Regions from separate parts of the Pseudoalteromonas sp. SCSIO 43201 genome, predicted to be linked through region 1. Evidence: predicted binding sites of a transcription regulator. Region 1 holds the regulator's gene; the other holds the start of a gene.
What was found. Region 1 encodes FliA, which starts transcription of late flagellar genes. Its sites were predicted from a motif close to CTAAAGNTNNNNNNNNNNNNGCCGATA; they were not measured.

Region 1 (12,630 bases):
AACCCAACTCACTATTCTGTCGCGCTAAAATACGATACTGAGCGGGCTGGAGCGCCTATTGTTCTGGCAAAAGGGGTTGATGAATTGGCGATGCAGATAAGAAAGATTGCAATTGGCCGAGATGTACCCATCGTTGAATCTCCAGCGTTGACTCGTTCTCTTTATCATACAACAGAGATCGGAGATCAAATTCCAGAGCAATTATTTACAGCAGTTGCTCAAGTGCTAGCTTACGTTTTTCAACTTAACCGTTTTCAAAAGGGCAAAGGCAAACGGCCAACTGCCTTAAGCAAAAACCTACCAATACCTAATGAACTTAAGCACTAGTTAATCTTGATTTCAAGCTGGAATACATATTGCATCGATTTATCTGTGTCAAATTTTTGCATGTGTTAAGTTATGGAATTTAAAGCAGTTTTACAGCAACTCAATCGAGATAAAAAAGAATACGCTAAGGGGGTGGGGACACCTCTGTTGGTATTAGCTGCATTAGGTATGGTTATTTTACCTTTACCACCTTTTTTACTCGATATTTTATTTTCTTTTAACATAGCACTCGCGCTGGTGGTGCTCCTGGTGACGGTTTACACCATGAAGCCATTAGAGTTTGGTATGTTTCCAGCAGTACTATTGATAGCCACAATAATGCGCTTAGCATTAAATGTTGCAAGTACCCGAGTGGTACTTCTTGAAGGGCACAATGGTGGTGATGCCGCAGGTAAAGTAATTGAGGCATTTGGTAGTGTGGTTATTGGTGGTAACTATGCCGTTGGTCTGGTTGTATTCCTTATTCTCATCATCATTAATTTTGTCGTTATTACCAAAGGTGCAGGCCGTATTTCTGAAGTATCCGCACGTTTTACACTTGACGCAATGCCTGGTAAACAAATGGCGATTGATGCTGACCTTAATGCAGGGTTTATTTCTGCCGACGAAGCAAGAACTCGCCGTGATGAAGTGACACGTGAAGCTGACTTTTATGGCTCGATGGATGGTGCCAGTAAGTTTGTTAAAGGTGATGCGATTGCTGGCATAGTGATCTTAGCAATTAATATTATTGGTGGTCTTTTTGTTGGCATGATCCAACATGACTTAAGCTTTGGTCGTGCGATGGAAGTGTATACTATGCTAACTATCGGGGACGGACTGGTCGCACAAATCCCTTCATTATTATTGTCTATTGGTACCGCGATAGTTGTTACTCGTCAAAATGAATCGCACAACATGGGCGATCAGTTTAAGAGTCAGCTTGGTAATGAAAAATCACTATCGATTGCTTCTGGTATTTTAATTACGATGGGTCTGGTTCCAGGCATGCCTCACGTTGCTTTTTTGGGTTTAGGGGCTTTGTTGGGTTACATCGCTTACTACACCAGCCAGCAGAAGAAAAAAGCCGAAATTGAAAAGGCAGAACAAGCGGCGAAAGGCTCTTCGGCAAAAGGTGGGCAGCAGCAAGAGCAAAAAGAGCTTGGCTGGGACGATGTTCAACCTGTCGATGTAATAGGTCTAGAAGTTGGTTACCGTCTCATCCCACTAGTCGATCAGGCACAAGGTGGTGAGTTATTAAGTAGGATCAAAGGAGTTCGTAAGAAGCTCTCGCAAGAATTGGGCTTTTTAGTACCACCAGTACATATTCGCGATAACCTAGAATTAGACCCTAATGCTTATAATATTACTCTAATGGGAGTAGGCTCTGGAACTGGTGAGTTAAAGCATGGTGACGAATTGGCGATTAATCCAGGGCAAGTATTTGGCCCAATTAAGGGCATAGAAACCAAAGACCCAGCATTTGGATTGGATGCGGTATGGATTAAGCCGGATCAGAAGGACGAGGCGCATTCTCTTGGTTATACAGTTGTTGATGCAGCAACTGTAGTTGCCACTCATATCAGTCAGCTGCTTACAAATAATGCTTCATTGTTACTTGGCCATGAAGAAGTACAAAACCTTTTAGACATGCTAGCTAAAAGTCACCCTCGTTTAGTTGAAGGCCTTGTACCCGATATCTTGCCGTTGACTACGGTGGTTAAGGTATTACAAAATTTACTTAATGAAGGCGTTGCTATTCGCGATATGCGCTCAATTGTGCAAACACTTGTCGAGTATGGCCCTCGCAGTCAAGACCCTGATGTACTAACCGCTGCAGTGCGAATTTCCCTACGTAGACTAATCGTACAAGATGCTGTTGGAGGAGACGATGAAATCCCTGTCATAACATTGGCACCTGAGTTGGAACAGATGTTGCATCAGTCACTTCAGAACGCAGGTGATGAGGGGGCAGGCATAGAACCTGGCTTGGCAGAGAGGCTTCAAGAGTCATTAAAAGAAGCACATCATAACCAAGAAATGCTAGGTGAGCCGTCCATCTTATTAACCTCAGGTATGTTAAGAAGTGTATTGTCTAGGTTTGTTAAACACACTATCCCAGGTTTACGAGTGATGTCGTATCAAGAAGTGCCTGAAGAGAGACAAATCAAGATAGTAAGCTCGGTAGGACAATAGAGGATAAAGGGGCTGTAACATGAAAATTAAACGTTTCTTTGCAAAAGATATGCGTACGGCTTTAAATGAAGTTAAAGAAGAGCTTGGCGCAGATGCTGTCATCATGTCTAACAAAAAGCTGGCTGATGGTGTTGAAATTGTTGCTGCAATTGATAATGACCGCACAGCTGCACCGGTGCAACAACCTACAACTGGCCGAGCTAGTGCACCAAAAGAAACACAAACGCGTTTTGTGCGACCAGAGCCTCGTCAAGCACAACCAGCTAAGCAAGCTCAGGTAGCTGACAGCTTAGAGGCGCTTTTGGAGCGTCAAGCTCCACGTCCTCGCTCACCAGAGCTTGCCTCTATGTTCTCGCAGTCAGGCATTGACACAGAACAGATGCTAGGCAACCAACGCAAGATGCAACCAGAGGCGAAGCCTACTTACAGGTCAGCGCCACAAACTCATCGTCAATCTTTTGACTTTGAAGATGAAGCCACAGAGCAATCGAAGCCGTGGGGAGAATCTGATGACCTCGATAATGGCTTTGGTGATGATTTAACTGAGGTTCATAGCAAAAAAGATGAAATGAGTGCAATGCGCGAAGAGATGAACTCAATTCGCCAGCTGCTAGAGCATCAGGTATCTGGGCTAATGAAACAAGAAATGGCGCGTCGCGATCCGACACGAGCTTGCCTTGTAGACCGTCTGGAGGGGATGGGGATTGATAAAGAAGTTGCTGAACAAATGGCATGCTTCATTCCAGATGATGTATCAAGAAAAGAGGCGTGGAGTGCACTCTTAAATATGGTCATAAATCAGATGCACACCACCAACAATGATATTTTGCGTCAAGGTGGCGTTTTTGCAATGGTCGGCCCGACTGGTGTAGGTAAGACAACGACAGTGGCAAAACTTGCAGCATTGGGCGCGCAAAAATACGGTGCAGATAAAGTTGCACTTATTACAACGGATACCTACAGAATTGGCGCTTACGAGCAACTAGCAACCTATGGTAGAATCATCGGCTGTCCAGTTAAGCAAGTAAAAGATGCAAATGAACTTGCAGAAGTGCTTTATCATTTACGTAATAAGCGTCTAGTATTAATAGACACGGCAGGAATGAGTCAAAGAGATTTGCGCTTAACTGAACAGTTAAATACACTTATGCGTAGCGCAAGAGTTGATATTAGAAGTTATTTAGTGTTAAGTGCGACATCACAAATGAACGTGTTGCAAGAAACGGTAAGACACTTCCAAAAAGTAAATTTAAGTGGCTGTATTTTCACAAAACTTGATGAAAGTCTAAGTTTAGGTGAGATTATTAGCATAGCGATTCAAAATCGCTTGCCAATAGGGTATCTTACCAACGGTCAGCGAGTGCCAGAGGACATTCGTGTAGCAAATGCTCAAAAGCTAGTAAAAAAGGCTGAGCAACTGTATTTAAAAAGAATAAAAGCACAGCACTCTCGACGTGTACCTGTAGCGTCAGAGTCAGTAGGAATGTATGATTAACACAGTTTTAGATCAAGCAAGTGGCCTGCGTAGAATGAGTCAAAGTAGCAACCAGGGTGTAAAAGTCATAGCCGTGACCGGCGGAAAAGGGGGAGTGGGAAAAACCAATGTTTCGCTCAATACCGCTATTGCTATGGGTCAGCAAGGACAGCGTGTTCTTGTTTTAGATGCGGACTTAGGCTTGGCAAACTGTGATGTGATGCTAGGTCTAAGAGTCGAAAAGAATTTATCACATGTCTTATCAGGAGAGTGTGAACTAGATGAAATTCTAGTTGAAGGGCCTGCAGGTATAAAAATTGTACCAGCTACGTCAGGGTCTCAGAATATGGTTGAGCTCACTCCAGCAGAGCATGCTGGGTTAATAAGAGCTTTTAGTGAACTAAATACACAATTTGATGTGTTAATTGTTGACACTGCAGCCGGAATTTCGGATATGGTGTTGAGTTTTTCTCGTGCCGCTCAAGACGTACTCGTGGTAGTGTGTGATGAACCGACATCCATTACAGATGCCTACGCATTAATTAAAGTATTAAGTCGAGAACATGGAGTTTACCGCTTTAAAATAGTGGCCAATATGGTTCGTAGCATGCGTGAAGGTCAGGAACTTTTTGCTAAACTATCAAAAGTGACCGATCGTTTTCTTGACGTTGCTCTAGAGCTTGTCGCGACAGTACCGTTTGATGAAAATATGCGTAAGTCATCACGTCGACAAAGGGCTATCGTTGATTTATTTCCAAGCTCTCCTGCAGCTGTTGCTATTAAAGGCTTAGCTACGAGAGCGGCTAAGTGGCCAATTCCTCATCAGCCTTCTGGTCATTTAGAATTTTTTATTGAACAACTTGTAAACGGGTGATTATGGCTTCTCCGGTCAACAGAGCTGCGGGATATCAAACTTCTGACCATATTCATAAGGTGGTTGAAAGGCATGCTCCACTTGTCAAAAAAGTGGCGTGTCACCTAATCGCTCGACTTCCGGCAAGCGTGCAACTTGATGATTTGATCCAATCAGGAATGATAGGGTTAATTGAGGCAACAAAAAACTTTGACGCCAGTAAAGGTGCCAGTTTTGAAACTTTCGCGGGCATACGTATTCGAGGTGCGATGCTTGATGAAATTCGTCGTGGAGATTGGGCTCCCCGATCTGTCCACAAAAATAGCCGAATGGTTGCAGAGACTATATCTGAGCTCGAATCTCTCCTTGGTCGAGAACCAAAAGACACTGAAATCGCTGAAAAACTTGATATATCTCTAGATGAGTACCATCATATTTTACATGATGTAAATGCAAGCAAAGTAATAGGCATTGAGGATCTTGGGGTAGACGAAGATGTGATTACCCCTGCAAATAGCGATTTTGCGCTAGACAAACCGTTTAATAACGTTAAAAATGAACGTTTTAACGAGTCTTTAGTAAATGCGATAAAATCATTACCAGAAAGAGATGCCATGGTTTTGTCGCTTTATTATAACGATGAAATGAATTTAAAAGAGATTGGCGCCATTTTAGATGTCAGTGAATCTCGAGTAAGTCAAATTCACGGTCAGGCAATGATAAAGCTAAAAGCTAAAATCAATGACTGGATAAATTAGAGTACATAAAATAGTTGGGTTCGAACCTCACTGGAGGAAGTTTTGGATAAGAACATGAAGATTCTCGTGGTTGATGATTTCTCTACTATGAGAAGAATAATCAAAAACCTATTAAGAGATTTAGGCTTTACAAATGTTCAAGAAGCTGATGATGGTAGTACAGCACTTCCGATGCTACAAAATCAGGAGTTTGACTTTGTAGTAACTGATTGGAATATGCCAGGAATGCAAGGGATCGATTTATTGCGAGCAATACGAGCTGATGCAAAGTTGAAACATATTCCTGTGCTTATGGTAACCGCGGAAGCAAAAAAAGAGCAGATCGTTGCTGCAGCACAGGCTGGGGTTAATGGTTATATCGTGAAACCATTTACGGCAGGTACACTTAAAACCAAGCTTGAAAAAGTATTTGAGCGCTTAGGCTAACAGCAAGGGGAAATGGCCTATGTCTGTAAACGCTGCGCCTCAAATTACACTCGAGCAAGCTAAACAACTTGTAGAGCTATTAGAGCAAGGTGAACAAGAAAAAGCGGATCAGCTGATTTTAGAGGCTGCTAACAAAGAGCAATCCGAGTTATTTGCAGAGGTTGGCAAGCTTACTCGTCAGTTACATGAGTCATTGAAAAACTTTGAGCTGGATACTCGCCTTGCAGACCTCACAACGGAGGCCATTCCTGACGCTAAACAGCGCCTCAACTACGTCATGGAAATGACGGAGAGCGCTGCAAACAAAACGATGGACGCTGTCGAAGAGAGCTTACCGTTGGCACAAAACCTTGCCGACGAACTAGCACAAATAAAGCCAACTTGGGATCGTTTAATGAGTAGAGATATTCAGCTCGGAGAATTCAAATCTCTGTGTCACGACCTAGATAGCTTTATGCAGACTTCGAAAACACGTACGGACGAGTTACAAGGTTTGATGACAAACGTGCTCATGGCACAAGATTATCAAGACTTAACTGGTCAGGTCATCCGCCGTGTCATTGAATTAGTTCGAGAAGTAGAAGATAGTCTCATTCATCTCCTTACTGTGTTTGGTTCAGCAGACGAAACACAGGCCGGTACTAAATCGAATGAAAATGAAATAAAAACAACAGAGACTATCAGTGATGAATTGTCTGGGCCTGAAGGTCCAATTATTGACGCTGAATCACGAGACGACGTGGTTTCTGGTCAAGACGAAGTCGATGACTTGCTATCTAGTTTAGGCTTCTAGTTGGAGAGTGTGTATGAGCTTTGAAGTCGATGAAGATATCTTGCAGGACTTTCTTGTTGAAGCAGGCGAAATATTAGAGCTTTTATCTGAGCAGCTTGTTGAGCTAGAAAACAACCCTGAAGATAAAGAACTTCTTAATGCGATTTTCCGTGGCTTCCATACTGTTAAAGGTGGAGCTGGATTCTTGGGCATGACGGAGCTGGTAGACGCTTGTCATGGTGCGGAAAACGTATTCGATGTGTTACGACAGGGGCAACGAAAAGTAACTTCCGAATTGATGGATGTTATCTTACAGTCTTTGGATACAATCAATGAGATGTTTGCTTGTATCCAAAATCGTGAAGAGCCTGAAGCTGCTGATCCTGCGTTGCTTGAAACACTTCACAAACTCAGTCAACCAGCATCTGAGGACGAGGTAGTTGAAGAAGTCGCTTCAGCACCTGTTGCAGAAACTGAACCAGTACCTGAAGTTAGTGCAGATGATATTTTATTTGACGTCGATACTGATGGCGACGCCAGTTCTAGTATTGATGAGATAACTGAAGAAGAATTCGAAAATTTACTTGATGAGTTACATGGTTCAGGAAATGGTCCCGCTCCGACCAGTACAGAAAGCCCGGAAAGTGCACCACCAAGCAGTGATGATGGCGACATTACTGATGACGAATTTGACAATCTATTAGATGAGTTACACGGTGTCGGCAAATTTGGCGGGGCACCAAACAGTGAAGACCCTGTTCCTAAAGAAGCTCAAGCACCAGCGCAAGTCAGTGAGCAAGCAAATGCCAACGGTGGAGACGATGAGGAAATCACAGATGACGAGTTTGAAGCCTTATTAGACGAGTTACATGGAAAAGGCAGTGCGCCAAAAGCAACTGAAGAAGCGGTAACGCAAGCTCCAACGCCACCACCCAAACAGCCTGAAGCGAAAGCAGCTTCAAAACCGGCGGCTAAGCCAGCGGCTAAACCAGCTCCTAAAGCCGAAGCAAAACCTGCGCCTCAAAAAGAAGCAGAGCCTGCAAAGGCCGCAGCTCCTGCAGCTAAAAAGCCAGCTGCACAAGCAGAAACAACAGTACGTGTCGACACAAAACGTCTTGATGAAATCATGAATATGGTCGGTGAGTTGGTATTGGTACGCAACCGTTTGGTCAGTCTGGCGAATAACACAAATAGTGAGAGTATGGGTAAAGCCATATCAAACCTTGATGTGGTGACAGCTGACTTGCAAGGTGCTGTAATGAAAACTCGAATGCAACCCATCAAGAAAGTGTTCGGTCGCTTTCCTCGGGTTGTAAGAGACCTTGCTCGAAGCTTAAAAAAGGAAATCAATCTTGTTTTACAAGGTGAAGAAACTGATTTAGATAAAAACTTAGTTGAAGCGCTTGCGGATCCGTTGGTTCACTTGGTACGAAATTCTGTTGACCACGGAATTGAGATGCCAGATGTTCGAGAAGCGTCTGGTAAGCCAAGAATGGGAACCGTGACACTTTCAGCTTCTCAAGAAGGGGATCATATTCTACTGACCATTCGTGACGATGGTGCAGGTATGGATCCTGAAAAGTTGAAGAAAATTGCTATTAATAAAGGCGTGATCGATTCAGACCAAGCAAGCAGATTGTCGGATACCGAAGCGTACAATCTAATATTTGCCCCTGGCTTTTCAACAAAAGAACAGATATCTGATATTTCAGGCCGCGGCGTCGGTATGGATGTCGTAAAGACTAAAATTACCCAACTTAATGGCTCTGTTAATATACAGTCAGAACTCGGAGTTGGCACTGTATTAGAGATCAAGGTTCCATTGACACTGGCCATTTTACCTACCTTAATGGTTGTGGTTGGAGAGCAGACTTTCGCACTACCGCTTGCGGGAGTGAGCGAAATCTTCCACCTTGATTTGACAAAGACCAATGTAGTTGATGGACAGCTCACTATCATTGTTCGTGAAAAAGCCATACCACTGTTTTATCTCGAACATTGGCTGGTGAAGGGCGCAGACCGAAGCATGAGAAAAGCAGAGGGTCATGTTGTAATAGCTCAGATAGGGACTAAACAAGTGGGTTTTGTTGTTGACTCCCTTATCGGTCAGGAAGAGGTGGTGATAAAGCCCCTTGATGCCTTATTGCAAGGTACACCAGGTATGGCTGGGGCAACTATCACTTCTGATGGTGGCATTGCTTTAATCCTAGATGTACCTAACTTATTAAAACACTACGCTTAAGTTTTTAAGCGTAGTCAAATGCTAGAGCGGTTTGACTGCTCTGCTGTAGAGCAAAATAAAAGAGCGTTGCCAATGGCAGTTAAAGTATTAGTTGTTGATGACTCGAGCTTCTTTCGTCGCCGAGTCAGTGAAATCTTAGAAAAAGATAGTGAAATCAAAGTTATAGACTTTGCAGTTAATGGTAAAGAGGCGGTTGAAAAGGCCGCTTCGTTGCGTCCAGACGTGATTACAATGGACGTAGAAATGCCAGTACTCGATGGTATAAGCGCTGTAAAGCAAATAATGCAAGCGACGCCAACCCCGATACTGATGTTTTCGTCGTTAACGCGGGAAGGCGCCAGTGCAACGTTAGACGCGCTTGATGCGGGTGCTGTAGACTTTTTGCCTAAAAAATTTGAAGACATTGCTAGAAACAGCGAAGAGGCGATAAAGTCATTACAGAACAAAGTGAAAGAGATTGGCCGACGTCGAGTGAGCCGATTTACACGGCCAAGTATTTCGACTTCGAATCGAACAATAGAGCCAAAGCCAGTCCGAAACGAGACATTAAGACCAGCAGTGCCTCAGCCAGATAGAAGCTTTCAAAGATCGGCAACCACTTCTTCACCGGCTGCCTCTGCCGCAAGAGCATCTGGGAAAAAATATAGTTTAGTAGCGATTGGCACTTCAACGGGGGGGCCTGTTGCGCTGCAAACAATTCTAACGCAAATACCTGCAAACTTCCCTCATCCGATCCTGCTTATCCAACACATGCCAGCCGCATTTACCCCTGCATTTGCAGCCAGGCTACATAGCCTGTGTAAGATTAAAGTGAAAGAAGCAGAGCATGGAGATAGACTCATGCCTGGAGTCGCCTATCTTGCTCCTGGTGGAAAGCAAATGATGGTTGAAAGTCGAGGTGGCAGTAAAACGTTAAAGGTTTTTGAAGATGATAGTCCGAGAATAACCTACAAACCTAGCGTTGATATCACCTTCGCAAGTGTCGCTAAAGCATATGGTGGTGACGCATTAGCTGTTGTGTTAACTGGTATGGGAGCTGATGGTAGAGATGGCGCTAGGATGTTAAAGCAGGTAGGAGCTACAATCTGGGCACAAGATGAAGCTACCTGTGTAGTGTATGGCATGCCGCAAGCGGTTGCGAGTGCGGGCCTAGCATCAGATAGTATTGCGTTACAAGACTTTGCGTCGAGAATTAACAAGGAAGCGGGTAATCAATAAGCCCACTGGCAAAGTTACGTTGCCGAAGCTTGCAATTATCGAACTTTTAAAACAAAAAATAACATTGAGTTTGTATAATAAAGGCCGCATTATGCGGCCGTTATGAGCGAAGGAATATTGAGTGAAAATTTGGACGGTAGCAAATCAAAAAGGTGGCGTGGGCAAAACCACAACAACGGTAAGTCTGGGCGGTATTTTAGCTGAACAAGGCCATCGTGTTTTATTGATTGATACCGACCCTCATGCTTCACTGACTTATTACTTTGGTATAGATTCTGAAGAGTTAGAAGTTAGCGTTTACGATATTTTTATACGTGGAAATAGCATGACGGGGGAAGAGATATTGCAAGCACTTTGCCCGTCAACCATTGAAAACCTTGATATCCTTCCTGCGACTATGGCTATTGCCACGTTAGACAGGAGTATGGGCAACAAGACTGGCATGGGTCTGATCTTGAAAAAGTCTATTGAGAAAATTGCGGATCAGTATGATTATGCGATTCTGGATTGTCCACCGGTACTTGGTGTATTGATGGTTAATGCGCTTGCTGCAAGTGAGAGAATATTGGTCCCAGTACAGACAGAATTTCTTGCCTTGAAGGGACTCGATAGAATGATGCGAACTATGGAGCTGATGCAATCTTCACAACAAAAACAATACCAGTATACGATAATACCCACGATGTATGATAAGCGTACAAAGGCATCTTTAGAGGCATATAAAACATTGTTGGCGACTTACAAAGACGCAGTTTGGCCGGGTGTGGTTCCTGTTGATACAAAATTTAGAGATGCCAGCCTTGCACAACAAGTTCCGGTGCAGTTTTGTCCAAAGTCTCGGGGCGTATTTGCCTATCGTGCTTTGTTGGATTATTTAAAGCAGCTAAGCTAGAGAATAGAATGAGTAAGCACTTATTTGCAAATGAAAAGGTAATGAAACAGTACCTTAGTGCATTACTACAGGAAGAGCCTGAAGTACAAGATTGCGCTTTATCACCTGTTGCGAAGCTATTGGAACAGGTAAAAGACCCTGATGTGGAGCAAGAAATAGTTCCCGCAGCCGCTGACATTAAGCCAACAACGATTGAATCGATGACTGAAGTACAAGAGCAAGAGGTGAGTAAATTTGCTCAAGATCTTGAAGTCACTGAAAATACATCTATTATCAAAGAACAGGCAACGATAGAAGCGACGTCAGCGCGTGACGCTTACCAAGAAGGTGAGTTTCAAGCATTATTTTTTGAAGTTGCAGGTCTAACGCTCGCGGTTCCGCTGAAGTCTCTTGGCGGTATACACCAGTTAGGTGAGGTCAATCAATTGTTTGGCAAACCTAAATGGTTTAGAGGGGTGATGTTAAACCGCGAAGAAAAACTAAATGTTGTAGATACTGCGATGTGGGTGATGCCTGAAAAATTGACACCTGAGCTTCAAGATAGCCTGAATTATCAATATCTAATCATGCTTGGAGATAGTAGTTGGGGGCTATTGGCAGAAAAGCTCGTCAATAACTTGACACTCAAGCCTGAAGACATAAAGTGGCGTACCAGCGACAGCAAGAGACCTTGGCTAGCTGGGGTGATAAAAGAAAAAATGTGTGCGCTAATAGATGTAGAGAATTTAAACCGTTTGCTAGAACAAGGCCTCGATAGTCGAGAGCAGTAACTAGTATATTGATGGAGTGAGACCATGAGCCAAGATAGACTACTTTCTGCAGACAAAAATGCTGATAGTAATGATGAAGTATTGCAGTGGGTTACTTATAAGCTTGAAGAGGAAACTTACGGTATTAACGTAATGCAAGTACAGGAAGTGCTGCGCTATACAGAAATTGCACCTGTTCCAGGCGCACCAAGCTATGTGCTTGGTATTATCAATTTGCGTGGTAATGTCGTTACCGTAATAGACACGCGAGCAAGGTTTGGCCTTCAGAGCGCGGAAGTTACAGACAATTCACGGATCGTAATTATCGAAGCTGAAAAGCAAGTGATCGGTATTTTAGTCGACAGTGTTGCTGAAGTTGTGTACTTGCGTAGCTCGGAGATTGATAGTGCTCCAAATATAGGTACAGAGGAGAGTGCTAAGTTCATCCAAGGTGTCTCGAACCGAGAAGGCGAGTTACTGATTTTGGTTGATCTTAATAAATTATTAAGTGATGACGAATGGGATGAGCTGAGTCATATTTAGATGTTGGAAGTAGTAAACGCTCAAATCGTTTTACTCGTCATATCAATAACCTCAAGCGTACTCGCGATAGTGTGCTTGAGGTTTGTTTTTGTGTTGGGTAAAAAATTACAAAAAGAAAGATCGAATATTATGCAAGCTTCAAGTGCATTGCAGGGAGCTGAGCAGCAAATTGCGATATTGCGCAGTGAAGTTGCAGAGCTT
Region 2 (20,171 bases), 180 kb from region 1:
TGGCAATCCAGCCTTTTACTAATAAACCTGAGCTTCTGATAATTAATACCTTTCTAGCAGCCAGTTAGCGCTGACTGCGTTAAATTCACTTCTAACAGCCAACTAGTGGTGCGTAAACTCGCCTTGTCTATATAATGTAGCTACCTTAGCGGAAGCGATGTTTTCCCTAAAACTCTCAGGTCTAGACAAGGAACAAAACTAAGCTGTGCTCTAGCAACAATGAATTAGCTCATTCCTTATCCTAACCTCAAGTTAATTAGTTATATATTGCGTGTTGGTTATGTCACTGCAAACTTGATAATAAACAAAAAGGTCAATATCCAGACACTGATACTTATTTCATTGGCTTTATTACACATCAATTTTACCGCTGTATAGGAAATAAAGCCCAATGCGATGCCATGAGCAATAGAAAACGTCAGCGGCGTCATTAACAACACGACACTCACAGGTATAGCATCACTCATTTCATCCCAGTTAATCAGCTTTAAGTTTTGCAGCATCAAGACAGAAACATACAATATTGCCCCGGCAGTCGCATAAGCAGGAACCATTTGAGCTAAAGGCGCAAAAAACATCATTAACAAAAAGCATAAACCAACAACAACGGCAGTTAAGCCTGTACGCCCGCCTACTGAGACTCCCGAGACCGACTCAATATACGATGTTGTCGTTGACGTACCAAGAACCGAGCCGGCTATTGTTGCCGTGCTATCGGCAGAAAGCGCTCGACCTAAACGCGGCATTCTGCCATGTTCATCAGACAACCCCGCTTTTTGAGTAACTGCCACAAGTGTGCCACTGGTATCAAATAAATCTACGAATAAGAATGCAAAAACAACACTTAGCATTGAGAGCTCAAAAATTCCGCTTAACTCTAACTGCATATAAGTGGGCGCTATACTTGGTGGTATATCTACGACTCCATGGTAGTCAACCAAGCCCATCCACCATGCAATAACGGTTACTAGCAAAATGCTAATCAAAACGCCGCTTTTAACTTCGCGATACATCAACGCTGCGATAACAAAGAAACTCGCAATGGCTAATAAAGGTCCAGGAGAGGTAATATCACCAAGTTGCACTAAGGTGGCAGGACTGGCCACAATAATTTGCGCATTTTTAAGCGCTATCAAGGCCAAAAATGCGCCAATACCAGCTGCAATCGCGCGTTTTAAAACGAGAGGTATTGCTTGAATTACCCATTCTCTTATTTTGAATATACTCAATAACAAAAAAAGGCAGCCAGACATGAAAACGGCACCTAAGGCACTTTGCCACGTGTATCCCATGCCAAGTACTACACCATAAGTGAAAAAAGCATTTAACCCCATACCTGGCGCTAATGCCAATGGGTAATTAGCCCATAACCCCATGATAAAGCAACCAATTGCAGCTGCGATACAAGTTGCCACAAAAGCAGCGCCATGATCCATACCTGCTTCTGCAAGCATTGCTGGGTTAACAAAGACAATATAAACCATGGTGACAAATGTCGTTAAGCCTGCGATCACCTCCGTTTTTACATTGGTGTGCATGGCTTGTAGTGAAAATAAGCGTTCGAGCATAAGTATAATTTACGGTTTAGAGGAACAAGTGGTTGGATTTTAACACGAATCACTTTAAAACTCGGACAAATTAGTTAAAATTCAGCTACACTCTGCTTATAAATATTATTGCGAATATAGATATGGATCAAAACAGCACTGATAACTCAGCAAATCATGATTTAGAGCAGCAGCTGCTGAATGTGCTTGAATTTGTCACTTCACCATTAACAGCAGATGCAAAATTTCCAGATACCCTTGATAATGCACAAGCGCTGAAGAAAGGTTTATATTATTTAAAAGAAAAGTCCTTTCCACTTGCAGCAAAGTGGCTACGTTTAGCAGCCATGTCGGGAGAATTAAAAGCACAGTTCTTTTTGGGATTACTATTTATGAAAGGTCAAGGCGTTCCACCTAGTCCGTTTCATGCAGCAGCATGGCTTACTCTGGCAAGTAGCCAAGGTCATAAAGGGGCTGAGCAAGTACTACAGGATGTGAGAAGGTTTCTGACAACTAAACGCTATCGCGATGCCCAATGTTACGCGGCAACGCTTTACGAACAAATTCATCAACTTCAGCATATAAGCCGCTAGCTATTGCAAACGAACTCACTGACTCACGCGCCACAGTGACGGTTTCAAATGCGTCATACTAAGAAACAGTCACTGCAAAATATCTAACACTTTAACCTATGTTGTCTGTCGTACACCCACCGTTATTACACGTCCGTAGAAACAATTTGACTGACTTAATTGATATTTTGGCATCCACAAACATTAGCAATGTAAAACACAATAGACTTATTATATCTTTATTTTCAGATGGTTAATACTTCAACAGCTGAAACAAGAGAGTCAATTAAGAGTTATTTAAAAACTATAAGTTACCTCTTTGCATATCCAAACCACTGATTATTGAAATAATCTAAGGTTAAATAAAAAAGCTTGCGTTCGACGCATTGAACTTGGTGCTGCCTGGGTAGAGTTGTCTAAAAAATTCACAATTGTTCTTGCATTAAACAACTGTATAAACTACTGTATACATATACTGTATAAATAGCCAGTAAGTTAACTATGTTACGTACCGACGCATCTCTCATCGCAACACCTACTACGTACAATGCAGCAAATCGCATAAATGAAGTGTGGGTAGAAGATGAAATTACCGCAAGTCTTGCGCTACTAAAAGTCTTACATACATGCCAAAACAAGCATGCTTGGACATTGCTCATCGCTCCGGACAACGTACCTAACAAATCTTTACTAGAGAGTGGTTCTGTTGATACGAGTAAGCTACTAGTGATTAGGAAAAAACATATTTATGACCTTGAGTACGTGCTTAAAAGTGCTATCAGCAACGGAAACTTTGCGTCGGTCGTATTGTGGAAAGACTTTTCATCAGCGAAGGCAATCAAAGAGATGCAGCTTCCGGCTTCTGATGTCATAATCCATTGTTTTCAAGGTATGTAAAACGCTACAATAGCGAGACATAACCTCAGATAAAATGTCACTATGTTTTGCTATTGCAACTCTTCTACTTCATATTCACAATGTTGTGAACCCTATATAACTGGTGTAAAAACCGCAGAAACACCTCAAAAATTAATGCGCTCTCGCTACAGTGCGTATTGTGTTAAAGATGCAGATTACATCCATAATACATATAGTTCCGCAAAACGGCCTGATAATAGTGTTGGAGATATTGCTGCTTTTGCAGACTATGCCAAGTTCATCAAACTTGAGGTGCTCGAAGAAATAGCAAATGAACCATCGGGAGTTGTTGAGTTCAAAGCATATTATATTGCTGAAAATTGTCTCTATACCTTACATGAAAGGTCAAACTTTATCGTTGAACAAGGAGCATGGAAATACGTTGACGGTGAGCTTTATGACACACCAGTTACTAAAGTTGGGAGGAATGACCTTTGTCCGTGTGGTAGTAATAAGAAGTACAAAAAGTGCCATGCCACTTGAGCAATCTCAGCCCCGCGTATTTGCCTCAGCTTGCCATAACCCTATAATGATGAGTCTTATTGCATGCTCAAGCTGACCTATTTGAGTTAAAAATAGTGGACGCACACCAATTGTCTTAATCAAGAAAGCTATTTTAAAGTAAGGAAATATTGTCGATAACTAGGCTATTTTATTGGTATTGATGCTGGTGCGGTAAAATAAGGGCAAAATGTACAAGGTGGTGTGAACAGATCCGCGAGATTTCACAGAGCTTAGGCACTAGTACGCAGCATTTCTTGCATTCCCCCCGCTGCGACCTGATCATAAAATGCCGCAGCATCTAGTTGTTTGTCTGCCACAAGCGTGAGCTTACCCAACGATTTAGCAAGCCTATTTTTAGCTGCAGGTTCAAGGTTTTCAACAACTTCCAGTGGAATATGTTTTTTGTCATTTCGCGCTGCAAGAGGCTCGGGGTGTAAGTTTTCTTTCAGCCTGAATGTTGTCATCGCACCAGAAGCAATGAGCTGTGCATTATGCTGCCCAATAAGCATATTGTACTGTTCAGAAGCAAGGGGTTTTTGAGGGCCAATTTCAAATTGCCTTTTTAACGCTGCCTCGGAGCTGTCTTTCTCACTTTGTTCGGATTTTGGTAAATGAAATTGGCTAAAATCTAGTGCGTCTGTTGATAACATAGACAACAGCATTGCAAAGTCAGCTGAACGCGTTTCATGAACACAAACGTTCAACGCTGATCCTAGTTGCGACTCTGAGATTAAAATGCCATCAATTTGCATGTATTCCAACCGATTATTTTACCGTTTAAGAATATATCGACATTTTTCAGAAAAACTTTAGTACTTTTCTTTACTTCGAAAAAAACTTTGTTATTATCACCGCCGTTGTTTAGGAGGGGTTCCCGAGCGGCCAAAGGGATCAGACTGTAAATCTGACGGCTCTGCCTTCGCTGGTTCGAATCCAGCTCCCTCCACCATCAAACAACACCTACAATTTGTTCAGGAGGGGTTCCCGAGCGGCCAAAGGGATCAGACTGTAAATCTGACGGCTCTGCCTTCGCTGGTTCGAATCCAGCTCCCTCCACCATTGACAAATTGTAACGCTTTAAAAATATGGAGGGGTTCCCGAGCGGCCAAAGGGATCAGACTGTAAATCTGACGGCTCTGCCTTCGCTGGTTCGAATCCAGCTCCCTCCACCATTTTTCAAAGCATATCTCCATCTAGGAGGGGTTCCCGAGCGGCCAAAGGGATCAGACTGTAAATCTGACGGCTCTGCCTTCGCTGGTTCGAATCCAGCTCCCTCCACCATCCATTCAAAAAAGCCTTAGCAAAATTAAGAATATATTGCATAACTTCAGAATGAAGTAAGAGCAATTGTACTGAAATACATCCCAGCACCAAAAACTAGATGCGTAGCTAACGTTTTTACTCTCGCTTTTTGTGGGTTAGGTAATTTAGATGCCGCGATCCCCATTCCAAAGCATGGCTGCATAATGAAATAGGGAAAAACAGTTGTTAACGCACCAAAAGCCAGAACAGACCAAAGGTCTGGATTATAAACCCAAGCCTTTCCTTGATATACAAGAAATAAAAATACAAAAACCACCCCAGTTACATAATGAACCAACCATCCCAGTATGGTTTCTCTTGCAATAGGCGCACTTCGAGCAATTCCATTATGGCTCACTTTTCCTTTTAAAAAGTGCCCAACCCATCGACCGAGCAAGGCATAGTCCAATCGCGCAATCGCAAATATTCGCATTAACAGAGCACCGTATATGTCCATAACAATTGTAGCGCCAATGCCAATAACGGATGCGAGTAACAAAATTTCTAGTTTTTCCACGTTTTCACTCCTTATTTTGATCTTTCCACGCTATCCTACAAGTTAAAGCTAACTTTAAGTCAAGGTAATTGATGGATATCAGTGCGGTTGTAAAAGAGTCAGGGCTACCTGCGTCTACACTTAGGTATTATGAAGAAAAAGGCTTGATCCGCTCTATTGGACGGCAAGGTTTAAAACGTGTTTTTGCACCTTCAACTGTTGAGCGTCTAGCATTAATCACCTTAGCCCGTAATGCAGGCTTCTCGTTAGATGAAATCGCAACAATGTTTACGCCACAAGGCGACATCGATATAGACCGCGTAAAGTTACAAAAGAAAGCAGAAGAGCTGGATAATACCATCAAGCATTTAAGCGCTGTTAGGGATGGACTTTACCACGCAGCAAAGTGTCCAGCTCCCAGTCACTTCGAGTGCCCGACATTCAAAAAGCTATTAGCAAGAGCCGGAAAAGTTAGACCAAAAAGACGAGATTGATATGAACAAGTTAATTTTCAATCATTAATGCTCTGCCATGCTCCTTAAGGTATTTACGTGCATCTTGGTACTTTTCACCGTAGTGGATATTTACCAAACTCCAGAACGAGGAGTTATGCGCCATGACATGATAGTGACACAGTTCATGTACCACGACATATTCAATGACCCATTTGGGTGCACCAACCAATAAGGTATTAAATGCAATTACTCCTTTTGAGGAAAAGCTTCCCCAACGGCTTTTGTATAGTCTTATTTTTAAAGTATCAAATTGAGCATTAATATCAGGTTGGTACTTAGCGATAGCCATATCGAGATAGTCACTTAATGTCATTTCCAATAACTTTAAAAGCTCACCCCAACTATCTTTGCTCTCATCTAAATTCAATGTCTTTTTATCAAAGTCGATAAATGAAAGCGCCTGCGCTTGTTTGATGATCGTAAACTTATCACCAAATATTGCTATTTTGTTCGTAGTAAGAGGCCTATTCTTTGTATGCTCAACGCCCTGCGCCAATTTTGATGCAATCCAATCTGATTTACTGTTTACCCAGCTATAAAGCCATTGTTCACATATGTGCTCTGGTGCATAAACTATGACCTTACCTGACTTTATTTTTATGGCCACGGTCTTACGTTTTCGGCTTTTTTTTAACAGATATTGCAAGAAATTAGACTCTCTGCTGTTGAAAGCGCGTAGTATAGTATGAGTTAGTCACTAAAGTCATTTCACTGACCTAATTGACACAACAACGCTTCGCTTATTCAGCTCTTATGGTTATCTATAAATTTCTAACACACTAGAAATTGGAAAGATTTTTAGTCAAATCACCGTAAATATTATTTTTTGCTGCTACGCTTAGTGAAAAGGTACTTTAGATTAGGCAACCAATGGCTGAAAAACCTACTTGCCAATATGTGTCACCTGAGGGAAAGAAGTGCAGTGAAATAGATATGGGCTCAGGTTACTGCTTTTGGCATGATAATAAGTTTGATAAAAGCGGCTTAGAGCTGAGTCAAAAGCTTGAGCGTTATGCAAAGCGTGGCGGACTGCTGCAAGGCTTGGAACTGAAGCGAGCAAATTTAGAAGGACTCAACTTAGTAAACTTCGAGCATCATCACGGCTATGATTTATCTTACAGCAACTTTTACCGAGCCAACTTAAAAGGTGCTCACCTTTTCAATAACACCATGAAGAATGCTTCTCTCATGAAAGCTGATCTTAGAGAAGCAAGTCTCCACTGCTGCAACCTAGAGAACACTAACCTGCTGGGCGTAAAACTAGAAAATACACGCATAGATAATATGGAGCTTGGAGAGCAATTATTACAAGAACAGCAAGCGTTAGAAGCCCGTAAAAACCGAGCAACGGAGGAGGCTGAAGATTTGTTTTTACAGTCTGAAGAAATCTATCGCTTGCTGCGCAAAGGTGCCGAAAACCAAGGGCTTTTTGAGATGGTTGGGCGCTTTACGTATAAAGAGCTACGTATGCGCCATGCGCAATACCCTAGATATTCAAAGCGTCACCTAATATCTAGTTTCGTTGATCTATTGTGTGGCTATGGTGAAAAGCCAGAGAACGTTATCCGCTTTAGCCTTGGGATGATAATCACCTGTGCGTTTTGTTATTTCTTGTTCGGTGTTTCTTTCCAAGATCAAATCATGCAGTTAAATTTAACCAACAGTTTATCAGATAATGTCACAGCACTACTCAATAGTTTTTATTTTAGCGTCGTCACTTTTACTACATTAGGCTATGGCGATATCACACCTGTGGGAATTTCTAGGCTGATCGCTGCAATCGAGGCATTTACTGGAAGCTTTTCACTTGCATTATTTGTGGTGGTCTTTGTTAAAAAAATGACCAGATAGGTGGTCTTTACGACCCCATTAGTATAATGGTATGCCAGCCAATACAATAATTGGCTGGTTATCAGATATAGTTAATAGAATCAGAGGCTACTGCCGCTTAAGCGCTTAGCTAGCGAGTGATTTCTGATTGAAGCTGCGCTAGGAAATCTAACATGTATTGAGTTCGACGCTCAGCTTCTTGATATGCAGATTTTGTATGCATATTATCTTTGATGTGTAACAACTTAATGAAAAAGTGATCTAAGGTGTATTTACTGTCATCCGCCACTCTTTGTGTGCAAAACGGATCATCAATATGATAAAGATTTCTAGCGATTGCACCACCCACTTTCATACAGCGGCTAATACCGATAGCACCCAGTGCATCCATACGATCAGCATCTTGAACCACTTTTGCTTCGAGTGTTGTGGGCGCAACGCCCGCGCTAAAACTATGCGCGACAATTGCATGATGAATTGCGTCGAGTTTAGATGGATCATAATTCAATGAGGCCAAAAACTGTATCGCCTTGTCCGCCGCCAGCTTTGAGGCAAGCGGTCTATCAGGATGATTTTTTGCAACTGCGACACAATCATGCAGCCAAGCTGCTGGGATCACTACAGCAGGATCGGCTTTTTCACCGTCACAAATTAATTTAGCCACGTGCACTACACGCTTGATATGGGAGAGATCGTGCGCTGTATCTGCACAAGGCGTTGTCAGCATGAACGCTTCACATGCTTGTTCTAGTTCTGGTATTTTCAGTGTCATTAAGCTCAACTTTTATCTACTTTCTATCAAAACGGTTTTGCTTTTCAAGCCTTATATTTGGTTTGACTCATGAAGTAAATCATACGCTATATCAATTTGCTAAGTACAAGCATTCAATTAGGTGAGTGGAGATTACTCATTGTATGTTGCCACACCCTTCTCTAAAATGGCAGGTATCAAGAAAGATTAGAGAAAATTTATGACTTGCGCGTTATACCTGCAACCTGGCAGAGAAAAATCCTTGAACAGAAAGCACCCTTGGGTTTTTTCTAAGGCTATTAAAAAAGTCAAAGGTAAGCCAGCACTTGGCGATATCGTCAAAATTTACAGCAGTGATGGTAAATACCTTGCAACTGCAGCTTACAGCCCTGATTCACAGATCAGAGCCAGAGTTTGGACTTTTGATGAATCACAAAATATTGACCAAGCCTTCTTTGAGCAAAAACTTTCTCGAGCGCTAGACGCACGCAAGTACGTCATCGATGAAGGTGAGTTAACTGGATTTCGTCTATGTGCAGCAGAATCAGATGGCCTTCCTGGAGTAACAATTGACAAATTTGATAACTACTTGGTTTGTCAATTACTCAGTGCTGGTGCAGAGCGTCACAAAGGCGAAATTGTCATGGCGCTTAAGTCATTGTTCCCTGAATGCCATGTCTATGAGCGTTCTGATGTAGATGTACGCAAAAAAGAAGGCTTAGACAAAATCACCGGGCCCCTTCTAGGGGATGCGCCCAAAAATCCAGTTACCATCAATGAAAATGGCCTAAAAATTGAAGTCGATATTATTTCTGGACACAAAACTGGGTTTTATTTAGACCAGCGAGATAGTAGAGCAGCCCTTGAGCGATTTGTTAAAGACAAAGAAGTGCTAAATTGCTTTTGCTACACGGGCACTTTTGGCCTGTATGCGCTACGTGGTGGCTGTGCTAAGGTCATTAACGTCGATGTATCACAACCAGCGCTAGACACCGCAAAACGAAATGTCGAACACAACGCGTTAGATATTTCACGGGCAGAGTTTGTTAAACAAGATGTGTTCAAATTGCTGCGACAATATCGAGATGAAGGCCGTCAATTTGATACCATCGTAATGGATCCACCCAAATTTGCAGAGAGCAAAGCACAACTTACTGGAGCATGTCGTGGTTATAAAGATATCAATATGATTGCGATGCAAATTCTAAAGCCAGGCGGGACTTTGTTAACATTTTCGTGCTCGGGCTTAATGGAACAAAACCTGTTTCAAAAAGTCGTTGCAGATGCCGCTTTGGATGCAGGAAGAGAGTTACTTATCATGGAGCGTTTAAACCAAGCAGCTGATCACCCTATTGCAGGTAACTATCCCGAGGGCTTTTATCTAAAAGGACTGATTTGTAAAGTCTACTAGAAATAGTATTAAGCCAACCAGAGTAAGTAAGCTACGGCACTTACTCTGGTCAATACTAGGGCCTGTTGATCCCTCAAATTTGTTTTTGCAGCAGTTTGACTAGTATTTATAGAAGGCAGCACCTGCGTAGCATTGTTATGCTGTGTGAGTCAGGCGATAAAGACTCTGTGCTCCAGCAAAATCACCTTACCCCACATCCTTGTGGGCCAACAAGCCCTAATATATCCCTACAACTATACGGCATAAAAAGCGCAATGCGCTTTATGGCTTCAAGATGTCACGCCAACAGATCCTGTTGCGATGATAGTTGATATTCGCTATATCCATTACAATTGAACGCATAGTCTGAACTACCAAAACGACGTAAATAATCAAGTCTCGCCTTAGCTTCATGTAAAGTAGGTAGCGTATCATTTTCTAGGCGCCAAACAACGTAATGTTCTGGATCTGAGCCATCTAAAAAGACGGTTGAACGGCTAAACACCTTTTGGCAAAGAGAGTGAGACATAAATTCCCTCAAGGCTCTCTCTGAGCGCCAGACAGCCAAAATAACAAGCACATCAGTACAACCAAATAAATCTGTCGCTGCCACAGACTCGCAATCTTCACCCATGTACCACACAAAACCCGGACTACTCTCTGCCAGTGAGTTGAGCTGCTTAAGGCTATTCCTATCTAGTTTACGCAACGCGCCATTTGTTGGACTTTTAGTTGTAAATATACTAAAAAAAGCAAGTCGCATCGGAGATCCTTGTGTTATATCAACTATTTATGACGTTAACTGCAACGCTCATTACATCAGTGATGTTAACACTAAGTTCACTCAGAGTAAAAACTGTTAAATTTAGATTTTTTCACCTCTTAAACCGTCGGTAACGGTTGCATATTAATGTATTGTACGATCCTTGGCATGGTGGCTTTGTTCGGGCTGCCGCCATGGGGCAAAAAATGATGCCAAATTACCAAGTCACCTGCATTAGCAGCAATTGCTTGAGAACCTTGTTGGTGAAAATAATCTGGACGAGGTTGATTGGGATCAAATGGCATATCATCGAGCCAATTGGCAAGTCTATGATGAAACCCTGGTACAACCGTAGTGGCACCTTGGTCTTTAGATGTATCTGATAAGTACAAAATACCCTGGGTGCCAAAAGAGAGCGGCTGAGAAAAATCGAGATCCCAATGAAGGTCAGTCCCCTGATAAACATCATTTACGGTTTCAGGTGGGTTAAAACCGCATCTATCAGCAGATACTTGTAGGCGTTCAGTTTGCCATAATTGACTAAAGGCTTTATGTATTCTTGCCGCGTTTCTGTTTTCTTCTAGAGCACTATGTTGTACTAGGTGTACCATCGTTTTACTGATCTTATCACCATCCAAGTTATACCAAGTATCGGGATTATTTATATCAACGTCTAAAAAATCGCAAATCACGCTTAGGGCACGCTGGCAGTTTGATGGACTAATCGCATTTTTGACGACAACATAGCCGTTTGTATTCCAGCATGCTAGATCGTCGGCAGACAATACATCAGCCATCTGTTTTACCGTATTTAGTTTATTATGGTAACTTTGCGGACACGAAGCTCCACACGTAATATGCTGTAGTAATTCGACTTTTTCCGTAGTTTGTGGTGCTAATTTTATAATCGCTTCGACAAACTGTGTATAGTTATGCGCATACTGATACTTTAACTTATGTGCTTGATCCTGACTAATACCTATGATGTCAAAAACGGTTTTAGCAAGCGCAAAATCAACTGGCACAAAACGCTGCTCTTTGTTCATAACTTGGCAATTTGCTTCGCTCCATATCCTGTCTAAAATTGGCAACCGATACAGCTTCTGATTTGGTGTGGATTCTCGCATTACAACAACTACATCCTTTTTATTCTGATATATATCAATACCATTAATGATCCTAAATATAGACTCATCTGGCACATTGCTCTGATTTACCCTACTTTAATTTACCTTAGACGTAATGAAAACATGGATGAGGTAAAGAAATTACATTGTTTGCGAACTGCTTTTTATTTTACACAAAGACGTTTTTTTTCAATTTTTTCCTCTTATTGGTCACTACACTGGCCGCATAACCAATTCAGAGGGAAACAAAAAATGAAAAGAGCAGATTATTTCAATCAAGCACCACAATTAATTCAACATTTATTAGGTCAGGAAGAGCTACTTAAACAACAAGCCGAAGCCACTTTCGGACTTAAAATTTGGGAGCTTGTAAAACTTAGAGCATCACAGCTAAATCAATGCGCATTTTGTATCGCAATGCACACAACTCAAGCTACTGATAGCGGTGAGTCAACAAACCGTATTATCGGTCTTAGTGCATGGAAAGACATGACATTTTACACGACTAAAGAGAGATTAGCGCTTTCGCTATGCGAAAAGTTGACAAACGCAGAGGTAATTGAAGATACTTTCTACCAAGAGTTAGCGTCTGAGTTTGACGACAAGAGCCTAGTAACACTAACTATTGCGATCAACGCTATCAACAGCTGGAATCGCATAGTTAAGATGTTTAAACCAACAGTTGAGTTTAATGATAACTGATTTATGTCTTAGTATGTATCGCCCAGAGGGTGAAATAGCAAATTATGTGCAAGCTGTTTGGTTTGCACAAACATCGCTTCAGGGCGAAGCATGGCTACCAAGTGATGGTGCTAATGGCATCATCATCCCCATTAGTGGTGAAGTATGGCTAAATAATAACAGAGTCACTGCTCCTTTTTATATTCAGCCAACAGCAACAAAGTCAGTAAAAGTATTTTATTCGGAAGCGACATGCTTCTGCGGTATCCGTTTCAAGCCTGCTGGGTTTGCATTTTTAGAAGCAGTTAACCATCCTCTAGTTGACCCCTGTAAAATAGCAACTATGGTCGAAAGCCTGCAATCTCATGCTAGTTTTGAGTTACTTTTGACGCTGCTACATCCAATGCTTTCAGTGCAAGTACCCCAACATCACTCAGCCTTGTACACACAAACTCTACTCAGTCATATCGCAAAATTAACACCTCTCGATGAAGCATATACTCAAACTCCAATCGGTAAACGTCAATTAGAAAGAAAAGTTAAGCTCCACTGTGGGATCACCCCAAAGCATCTCGCACGCATCTATAGAGCGCGACAAGCAAGACAGAGATTAAAAGAAAACCCAAACATAAATCTTGCCCAACTTGCCCTTGAGTGTGACTACGCCGATCAAGCCCATCTCATCCGAGAGTTTAAATCAATCATGCAAATAACCCCTGCAAAGTATAAAAAGCTACTGCAAGCCTCAACCGTAACCTAAGATATTACCTGCATAAAAAATCCATGTTCCTCAGTGCAGAATTAGCGTGTTGACCTCTTTTAGGTATGTAACTTGCTGTGAGTATAGAGCCGGCCACTTAGCGTTTATCCTTCGTAACATAGCAATCGATACACTCTCCCTCGCAACTAATGCGCCCCCTCCAATTGATATTATGCGACAAGCGCACAATTTCAATAATCGCTTTTTGAAGATAATAACGCCTGCTTATTTGGTTTCTTTTTTAACTCAAGCTAAACAGTCTCACGATGGTACTTTACATGTTGACAAGTCGCAGTAATATTGCTTGATTTTTAGCGAAAAATGCGTATTTCTATAAGTGTTGTACTTATTATTTGAAATCAGGTTTTGCTATGTGGACACAATCTCTTACTGTTGTTTAGATGTATTGTACTCGTCGTCGATTTTTTAAGGGCTTCACCCACAGGCACTAATTCTCTGTTCTCGGTCTAGAAAGTTATCACCCTCACTTTTTAACTGAAGGGTGACGGATGAGCTTTTTTGATAAAGCCTCATTTATTACTAAGGATTTAATTCCAGCGATATAAAACACCATTAGTTGATTTTTTTCTCATTTCCTTAATTAATTCGTTGCTCAAAAACAAAGAGCTATTATCCTCACTCCTAAATATATGTGTACTTTCATTGGTGTGTGAATCATTATCACAACCTACAACGTAAAGATAACAATAGCTCAACTCTAACTCTGAAAATTTTAATTCTACAGCACCTTCTTGAATTTCAATATTACTTTTTAAAAAAGGCGATAGTTTCTCTAAAATTCTATTATTTATAAAAACTTTTGGAAATAGGTAAAAGTCAAAGACCAAATCAGGGGGAGCTAACTCCCCTTTTATGTTTTCTTTTAGTGGGAAAGTGCTTAGTGACTTTACACTTAATTCAAAAAAACCTTCCATTAAAATAACTCCGGAACTTTTCCATCTTCATAAATTGGCTTGACTAAAAGACTTGAATCATTATTCGTTGATAAGTAGGTCAATAACTCTTCACCGATTTCTTTAGATACGATTATAGTACCTTCAGCTTCTTCAACCATAAAAATGTGTTTTTTATGTTTCGGGATCTTTTTTAACTTCTCTAAATCAAGGTATAAGGATAATATCTTTATATGATTCTTCCTTTTAGGGAAAACAAAAATATCACTTTTCCCCATATCTGCACATGGAATTTTATTTTCAAACGAAATTAAGCTAAATTTAGATAGAGTCTCAGAGCTTTTGTCACTAATTGATATAGGAAAAAATCGACACCGATATGGGTTATATTTTGAAAGAATCATCGAGATATCTTCCTTGCAAATAACTTCCCCTATAAAATGGAAATCTTTGATCGATTTTAATGTGTACTCTTCCTTTAATTTTATAATTTTTTTGACGCTCACATGAGGATATCCTAGGTGGCAATAGTAATCAGCTCTATCATTTGTTGTAATTGAACTGTTATTGCTCATTAAATTTTCAAATATCAAATAGTACTCTGCTATCTTATCTACACCCATAATTGCCTATATTTTCACATTGAATTCTACTTTTCTCGTATTATATTATAATTCTAAATAATATTATTAATATTTCCTCCCCAGAGAGGCGAATAAGTCCCAAATCCAGATTACAAACGCACCTCTCTTGGTTAAAAGGCAAGTAAATCTATTGCCTGCACTAGCCAAAACGCAAACTTAGTTAATAAACAACAAAGAAAAGTCCCTTAGCAAGTGGCTCCGATCTAGATTCTAATCTATGCGGGATATTTGCATTAAAAGTAGTTAAACAATTTTGTTGTGCACTTATTTTATTGCCTGCTACATAAATATCTAATTTGCCTTGCTGCAACCATAGGTGTTTGATGGAACCTCTCACATTAGCTGAAAAGGATGTTTTGCCAGCCTCATTAAAATAAAATTGATAAATTTCAGTAGTAAATAAACCACTTTGCTTTTTCAATATATGGCAGGTAAATGGGCTGTCAACTTTACTGATAATATTATCTTTTGTTGCTCTAGAGGTACTGATATTCAAAGCTCGTCCGGGCGGTTGAACTAATGTTGCTAGCTCATAGTTCATGGCTTCTGCCAGTTTTGCCAGTACCGCAATTGTTGGTACGGTTTGACCTGACTCAATTTGAGCTATCATTGAGCGACTAACACCAGATCTATCCGCCAATGCTTGTAAGCTTGTGCATTCAGCAGAACGATAGCTACGGATCAACTTGCCTATGTAATCGAAACTTAAACCATCACTCATAATATTAACTCTCGAATTTCCGTTATATTGGATATTTAATCCAACATATTACACGCATTTACTGTAAATGATAGAGTGGAGCTGAATAAAACATATACAAGGTATGGACGATGCTATTAAAAGGTAAAAAGATTTTAGTGACGGGCGCAAGTTCAGGAATAGGTATGGCAGCAGCTAAGTTATTTTCTTTAGAAGGCGCATCTGTCGCACTAGCGGCACGTAGAAAAAATAAGTTAGATGCGTTAGTTGCAGAAATAAAAAGCGCAGGTGGCATCGCAGTAGCGATTGAGGCCGATATATCTAGAACTAAAGGTGTTACAGAAATGATGGAGCAAGCAGTTAACCGTTTAGCTGGTCTTGATGGCGCATTTAATAATGCAGGTACCATAGGCAATTTTTCCCCAATGTTGAATCAGTCTGAGCAAGATTGGGATGAGACGATAAATGTGAATCTAAAATCGGTCTGGTTCAGCAGTCAATGGCAGATGAGATACTTTCAGACCAATGACATCAAAGGCTCGATTGTAAACACGTCCTCATGGTTAGCTTCCGGTGCCTTGTGTGGTTCGAGCGTATATTCAGCATCCAAAGCTGGCATTGACGCATTTGTTCGCGCAGCTGCTATTGAGGTTGCCAACAGCGGCATACGTATAAATAGTGTGAATCCTGGTGGCATCAATACCGAGATGACAAGAGAAGCATTTAACCATGACAAACTTATTCTAGATATGTTTTCACAACAGCATCCAGCAAAACGTTTAGGTGAGCCTACTGAAGTTGCCGAGCTCGCCTGTTGGTTGCTTAGCGAACGTGCAAGTTTTGTTAACGGCCAAGCAATCCATGTTGATAGTGGCTACACCATAGGTGGCCAACGGGGCAGTTAGCTGCGTTGTTTAATAGCTGTATTACCCAATAAAAAACAGGCTTAAAAACGATATTAGAAAACCAAAGTAGAGAAATATTTATGTTTAAAAAGATACTAGCCATTTCCTTATTGATAACCTCAATTTCCTCGTCACATGCCACTGAGGGCAACTTTTCAATAACCAAATTTAGGGCGGAGAGGGACATTAAAAAGGTATTAACCCTTACACAACGCCAGCAGGCTATTGTAAAAATATCTGCGCTGTCGGCTCTTGAATTAACAGAAGCCCTTCAACAAGTTGTCGCTACATCATTAGAAAAAAAATTTATAGGGCAGCAAGATGTGGTGCTAATTTTAACTCAGCTTACTTCATACTATGGCTTTCCCCGGGCAGAAAAATCCATTGATGCACTTGCTTCTTCAATTGATAAACATTTATCACTCACATTACCACCCGATACAAGTAAAGCGCGATATAAGAAAGGAGTAGAAGAGTATACTAAGCTGGATAATAATGGGTATCAAACAATTATTACAGCATTTAAACCTATGTCAGTAGGGTTAACAGATACGACTTACCAACTATTTGGTGATGCTTTTGGTATACCAGGGCTTACAATTAAAGAGCGGCAATTAGCGACAATTAGTGCACTCGCCGCACTGGGTACAGCAAGACCTCAACTTCAATATCACTTAGGTACAAGTATACAAGTAGGCTTAACTAAAGCGGAAATAATGGATATGGTAATATATATGCAATTTTTAGCTGGCATGCCAGCTGCTTACAATGCTGCTCTGGCGGCAAAAGAAGTGTTTGCAGCAAAGTCAGAAAACCCTTATACGGACTAACTTGTACTAACTCTACAACAAGCGCTGCTGTATTGTGGCGCTTCGATAATAAAAACGCAAAAGCCACGAGTAATTGACGATTTGTAATTCCAAACTACTCAGCTTCGATATGTTCAGTAGGAAAAGTAATAGTAAAGCGGCTCCCTATCCCCTCTTCACTTTGCACCGTAATACTTCCACGATGTTCCTTTATAATTGCATGTGTGACAGCAAGCCCCATCCCCGTTCCTTCACCCACAGGCTTGGTAGTAAAGAATGGGTCAAATAGTCGATTTATAATATCTGGGTCAATGCCAATACCATTGTCACTGATACTCAAAATGACTTCTTTGTCATTGCCCGGTGCAAGCAGAACTTCTATTGTTTTATGGGGCTTATGATCCCTATCAACCGCATACTTGGCGTTTGCAAGTAAATTAATGATGGCTTGCTTTATAGCACCATCCTTACCAAGGATTGGCGCAACATCTTCAATAGCAATGACTAAATCGTAACTTTTAAGCTGTCCACTCAGTAAGCGTAACGTGTCTTCTACTATAGGTTTTAGTGCAATGCTTGAGAAGCTATCATTATTTGAACGCGAAAAATTCATCAAATCACTAACTATGATTTTTATACGTTCACAACCGTGTAGCGTATCGTTGATGAGATCTGGTAGATCTTCCGAAATATCATTGAGCCGTTGAGTAACATACGCCTCTTTTAGTTGCGTACTTAGCATCTGATCGTTGTCAGTATGTCCTGCCATACTCGCTAAATTAAGTAGTTCTTGTAATGCAGGTAAGTAGTGATTTAGAGACTCAAGGTTACCTCTAACGTAGGCTAGAGGGTTATTTAATTCATGAGCAACACCAGCAGACAAAGAACCCAAGGTCGCCATACGTTCATTATTAATAAGCACAGCTTGCTGGTTCTTTAGCTGCTCCAATTGGCGCTCTAGTGTTTGATTGGCAAGATATAAGGCTCTGGTTTTTTCTTCAAGTAAAGACTCTACTTCATCTCTCGCTTGCTTTTCGCGAAGGTACGCTTTTTTGTAGTCATTAGGATCAGACATCAACTTAATCCAAATGCAAAATCAGTACACAGTGATCGGCGCCTTCGTGCATACATTGGGGATGCTCTATTCTGAGTACTCTATTATAATGTTGCGCTGCACCATGGAGGAGGCCTTCCGCGCAAAAGCATAGCTTTCGGTTTGACTTGTACTTGAGTATGATGGTTTTATCGTTCTCAATAGTTGTGGTGATGGAAGGCAAGTTAGGTTCGTCATATAGCTTTTTAACTTCCATGTGAATGACGCTGTCAATCGACACCACCAGCTCTTCAAATGAACTAAACTTAGACGAAATCCCCACATGCTTTTTAGCCAAAAATCCAAACAAAGACTGTCCAAATATCGCTAATACTTCGGTTAATGGTTTATCAAGTTTACTTGCGACTCCTTGAGCTAATGCAAATAATTCCTCGTCTGGATATGCCGTGGGCGACACATATACTCTCCCCTGTGGCGCGTAGGTTTCAAGTAATTCATCCCACTCCTGCATACCGATGGTTTCGATGGCTAACTCTTCTAGACCTCTGAACACAACACCGCGCATCACGCTCTCCTATCACAAGGTTATACCGTTTTTTAATTCAATATTTGTCAGGTTAAGAGAGTAGTGTTGATACCAAGTGTATTACTGTTGACATATACAACCAACAAACAGCATGCCTTTTGCTGCACTAGAAAGAGATATATACCCGTCTTTAGTCAGACACAGCGCAGTACTATCAACAAGGTAAATTCCAGTGAAAAGCACTGTAAGATTAATGCTTTATTCTGCCAATTTTACTGACTTTGGCACATTCTGTTCATCAACTTGATTGACTCATTGGTTTAATTCTACTCACTCTTTAGCAAAGCACTCAGTGCCACATTAAAAGCGTGACTTTCAAAAGGTAGTGCACTTTGTGCTTTATGTAAGTGTAGAACATGAATAAAGAAATACAGTATATTTCTACTCGTTCACTGATGTATTCGCCGCATCGCCAAGTTCAGCTTCTTCATCACTTTGACTGTCTAGTGTAATTCTCTCAAGTCCCGACATGATAAGTGGAAGATCCTGTTCATCATTATGCCTGAACAGCTTTTCCTTAATACCCTGATAATAGTTACTAACAATTCCTGCTAGGTTGTTTTCCATCCAGGTCTCCACTGAATCAGAGCGCTTAAATGCTTCTGGATTTTCTTCAACATCTTCTAATACAGATAACCACATGTCTAATTCAGCCCTGACAGGCATTCCCTGTGACTCTTCCATCACGTCATTCATCCAGCCTAATCCTTGGTTTTCATAGGCTTTAATTAACTGTTTATATAAACGGCTTTTTTCGTTGTCATCGGCGGGTTTACCCTCAAACTTTATATACTCTTGATTATTTGTTTTAAAATACTCTGTATTCTCATTTTCATAATTGAGCTTACTGAGTCTTGCAAATAAATTACCGGGCTCCTCAGTATCTATTTCGCTCAACATTTCCATAAAACTTGTACGATCATTTGGCTTCACTAAAGTCGCCATATCCAATAGACCTCGACTCGTGTCAAAATCAGCACTAACGAACTTAGCATTGAGGTCTAAAATTTCTCCGTCAGAAAACTTATTACTAATAACAAATTGAGCAAAATCATTTAAAAGCTGATTGTTCATATCCCCATATGTATTTACATGTTCAAAAATGCCACTTTCGGTATATTGTAAGTCCGTGTCTACTCGGCCATCTTCATCAAGTAAATAAGGTGGAAAAACGGGATCCTCAAACACTTTATTATCGGCTTGCTCCATTAATTTAGACATCGTCTGAATGGTGTCTTGTAACACCTCATCACTCATACCGTTAAGTTTGTTTATTAACTCTGTTGAATAGTCATTTCTACGTTGTTCAAAGCTATTTACCGATAGAGACTGGACAATAAAATCCGTTAGTTGTCCTAGCTCCTCATCACTCAGTCTATTGGCAACATCAAGAAGCGCTTGTG

Region 2: the regulator FliA is predicted to act here: its motif matches at 4,328-4,354, upstream of J8Z24_RS06970 (VC2046/SO_2500 family protein).

Annotation. Positions count from the first base shown of each region.
Region 1 is NZ_CP072683.1:1,419,969-1,432,598, forward strand. It holds gene flhB (flagellar biosynthesis protein FlhB) at 1-327, shown strand, start outside; gene flhA (flagellar biosynthesis protein FlhA) at 400-2,502, shown strand; gene flhF (flagellar biosynthesis GTPase FlhF) at 2,522-3,997, shown strand; gene J8Z24_RS06105 (MinD/ParA family protein) at 3,990-4,850, shown strand; gene J8Z24_RS06110 (RNA polymerase sigma factor FliA) at 4,853-5,587, shown strand; gene cheY (chemotaxis response regulator CheY) at 5,630-6,013, shown strand; gene J8Z24_RS06120 (protein phosphatase CheZ) at 6,033-6,806, shown strand; gene J8Z24_RS06125 (chemotaxis protein CheA) at 6,820-9,027, shown strand; gene J8Z24_RS06130 (protein-glutamate methylesterase/protein-glutamine glutaminase) at 9,100-10,245, shown strand; gene J8Z24_RS06135 (ParA family protein) at 10,367-11,137, shown strand; gene J8Z24_RS06140 (chemotaxis protein CheW) at 11,146-11,907, shown strand; gene J8Z24_RS06145 (chemotaxis protein CheW) at 11,932-12,429, shown strand; gene J8Z24_RS06150 (DUF2802 domain-containing protein) at 12,430-12,630, shown strand, end outside.
Region 2 is NZ_CP072683.1:1,591,790-1,611,960, reverse strand. It holds gene J8Z24_RS06990 (NCS2 family permease) at 279-1,568, opposite strand; gene J8Z24_RS06985 (tetratricopeptide repeat protein) at 1,691-2,140, shown strand; gene J8Z24_RS06980 (hypothetical protein) at 2,621-3,016, shown strand; gene J8Z24_RS06975 (YchJ family protein) at 3,059-3,520, shown strand; gene J8Z24_RS06970 (VC2046/SO_2500 family protein) at 3,772-4,293, opposite strand; tRNA gene J8Z24_RS06965 (tRNA-Tyr) at 4,406-4,490, shown strand; tRNA gene J8Z24_RS06960 (tRNA-Tyr) at 4,516-4,600, shown strand; tRNA gene J8Z24_RS06955 (tRNA-Tyr) at 4,629-4,713, shown strand; tRNA gene J8Z24_RS06950 (tRNA-Tyr) at 4,738-4,822, shown strand; gene J8Z24_RS06945 (DUF2938 domain-containing protein) at 4,869-5,360, opposite strand; gene J8Z24_RS06940 (helix-turn-helix domain-containing protein) at 5,432-5,833, shown strand; gene J8Z24_RS06935 (M48 family metallopeptidase) at 5,844-6,461, opposite strand; gene J8Z24_RS06930 (ion channel) at 6,725-7,705, shown strand; gene J8Z24_RS06925 (HD domain-containing protein) at 7,815-8,456, opposite strand; gene J8Z24_RS06920 (class I SAM-dependent methyltransferase) at 8,656-9,846, shown strand; gene J8Z24_RS06915 (DUF3291 domain-containing protein) at 10,124-10,588, opposite strand; gene J8Z24_RS06910 (phytanoyl-CoA dioxygenase family protein) at 10,708-11,790, opposite strand; gene J8Z24_RS06905 (carboxymuconolactone decarboxylase family protein) at 11,968-12,417, shown strand; gene J8Z24_RS06900 (helix-turn-helix domain-containing protein) at 12,407-13,156, shown strand; gene J8Z24_RS06895 (hypothetical protein) at 13,705-14,091, opposite strand; gene J8Z24_RS06890 (imm11 family protein) at 14,091-14,693, opposite strand; gene J8Z24_RS06885 (helix-turn-helix domain-containing protein) at 14,875-15,435, opposite strand; gene J8Z24_RS06880 (SDR family NAD(P)-dependent oxidoreductase) at 15,546-16,319, shown strand; gene J8Z24_RS06875 (carboxymuconolactone decarboxylase family protein) at 16,400-17,149, shown strand; gene J8Z24_RS06870 (sensor histidine kinase) at 17,244-18,203, opposite strand; gene J8Z24_RS06865 (heme NO-binding domain-containing protein) at 18,208-18,747, opposite strand; gene J8Z24_RS06860 (hypothetical protein) at 19,150-20,171, opposite strand, start outside.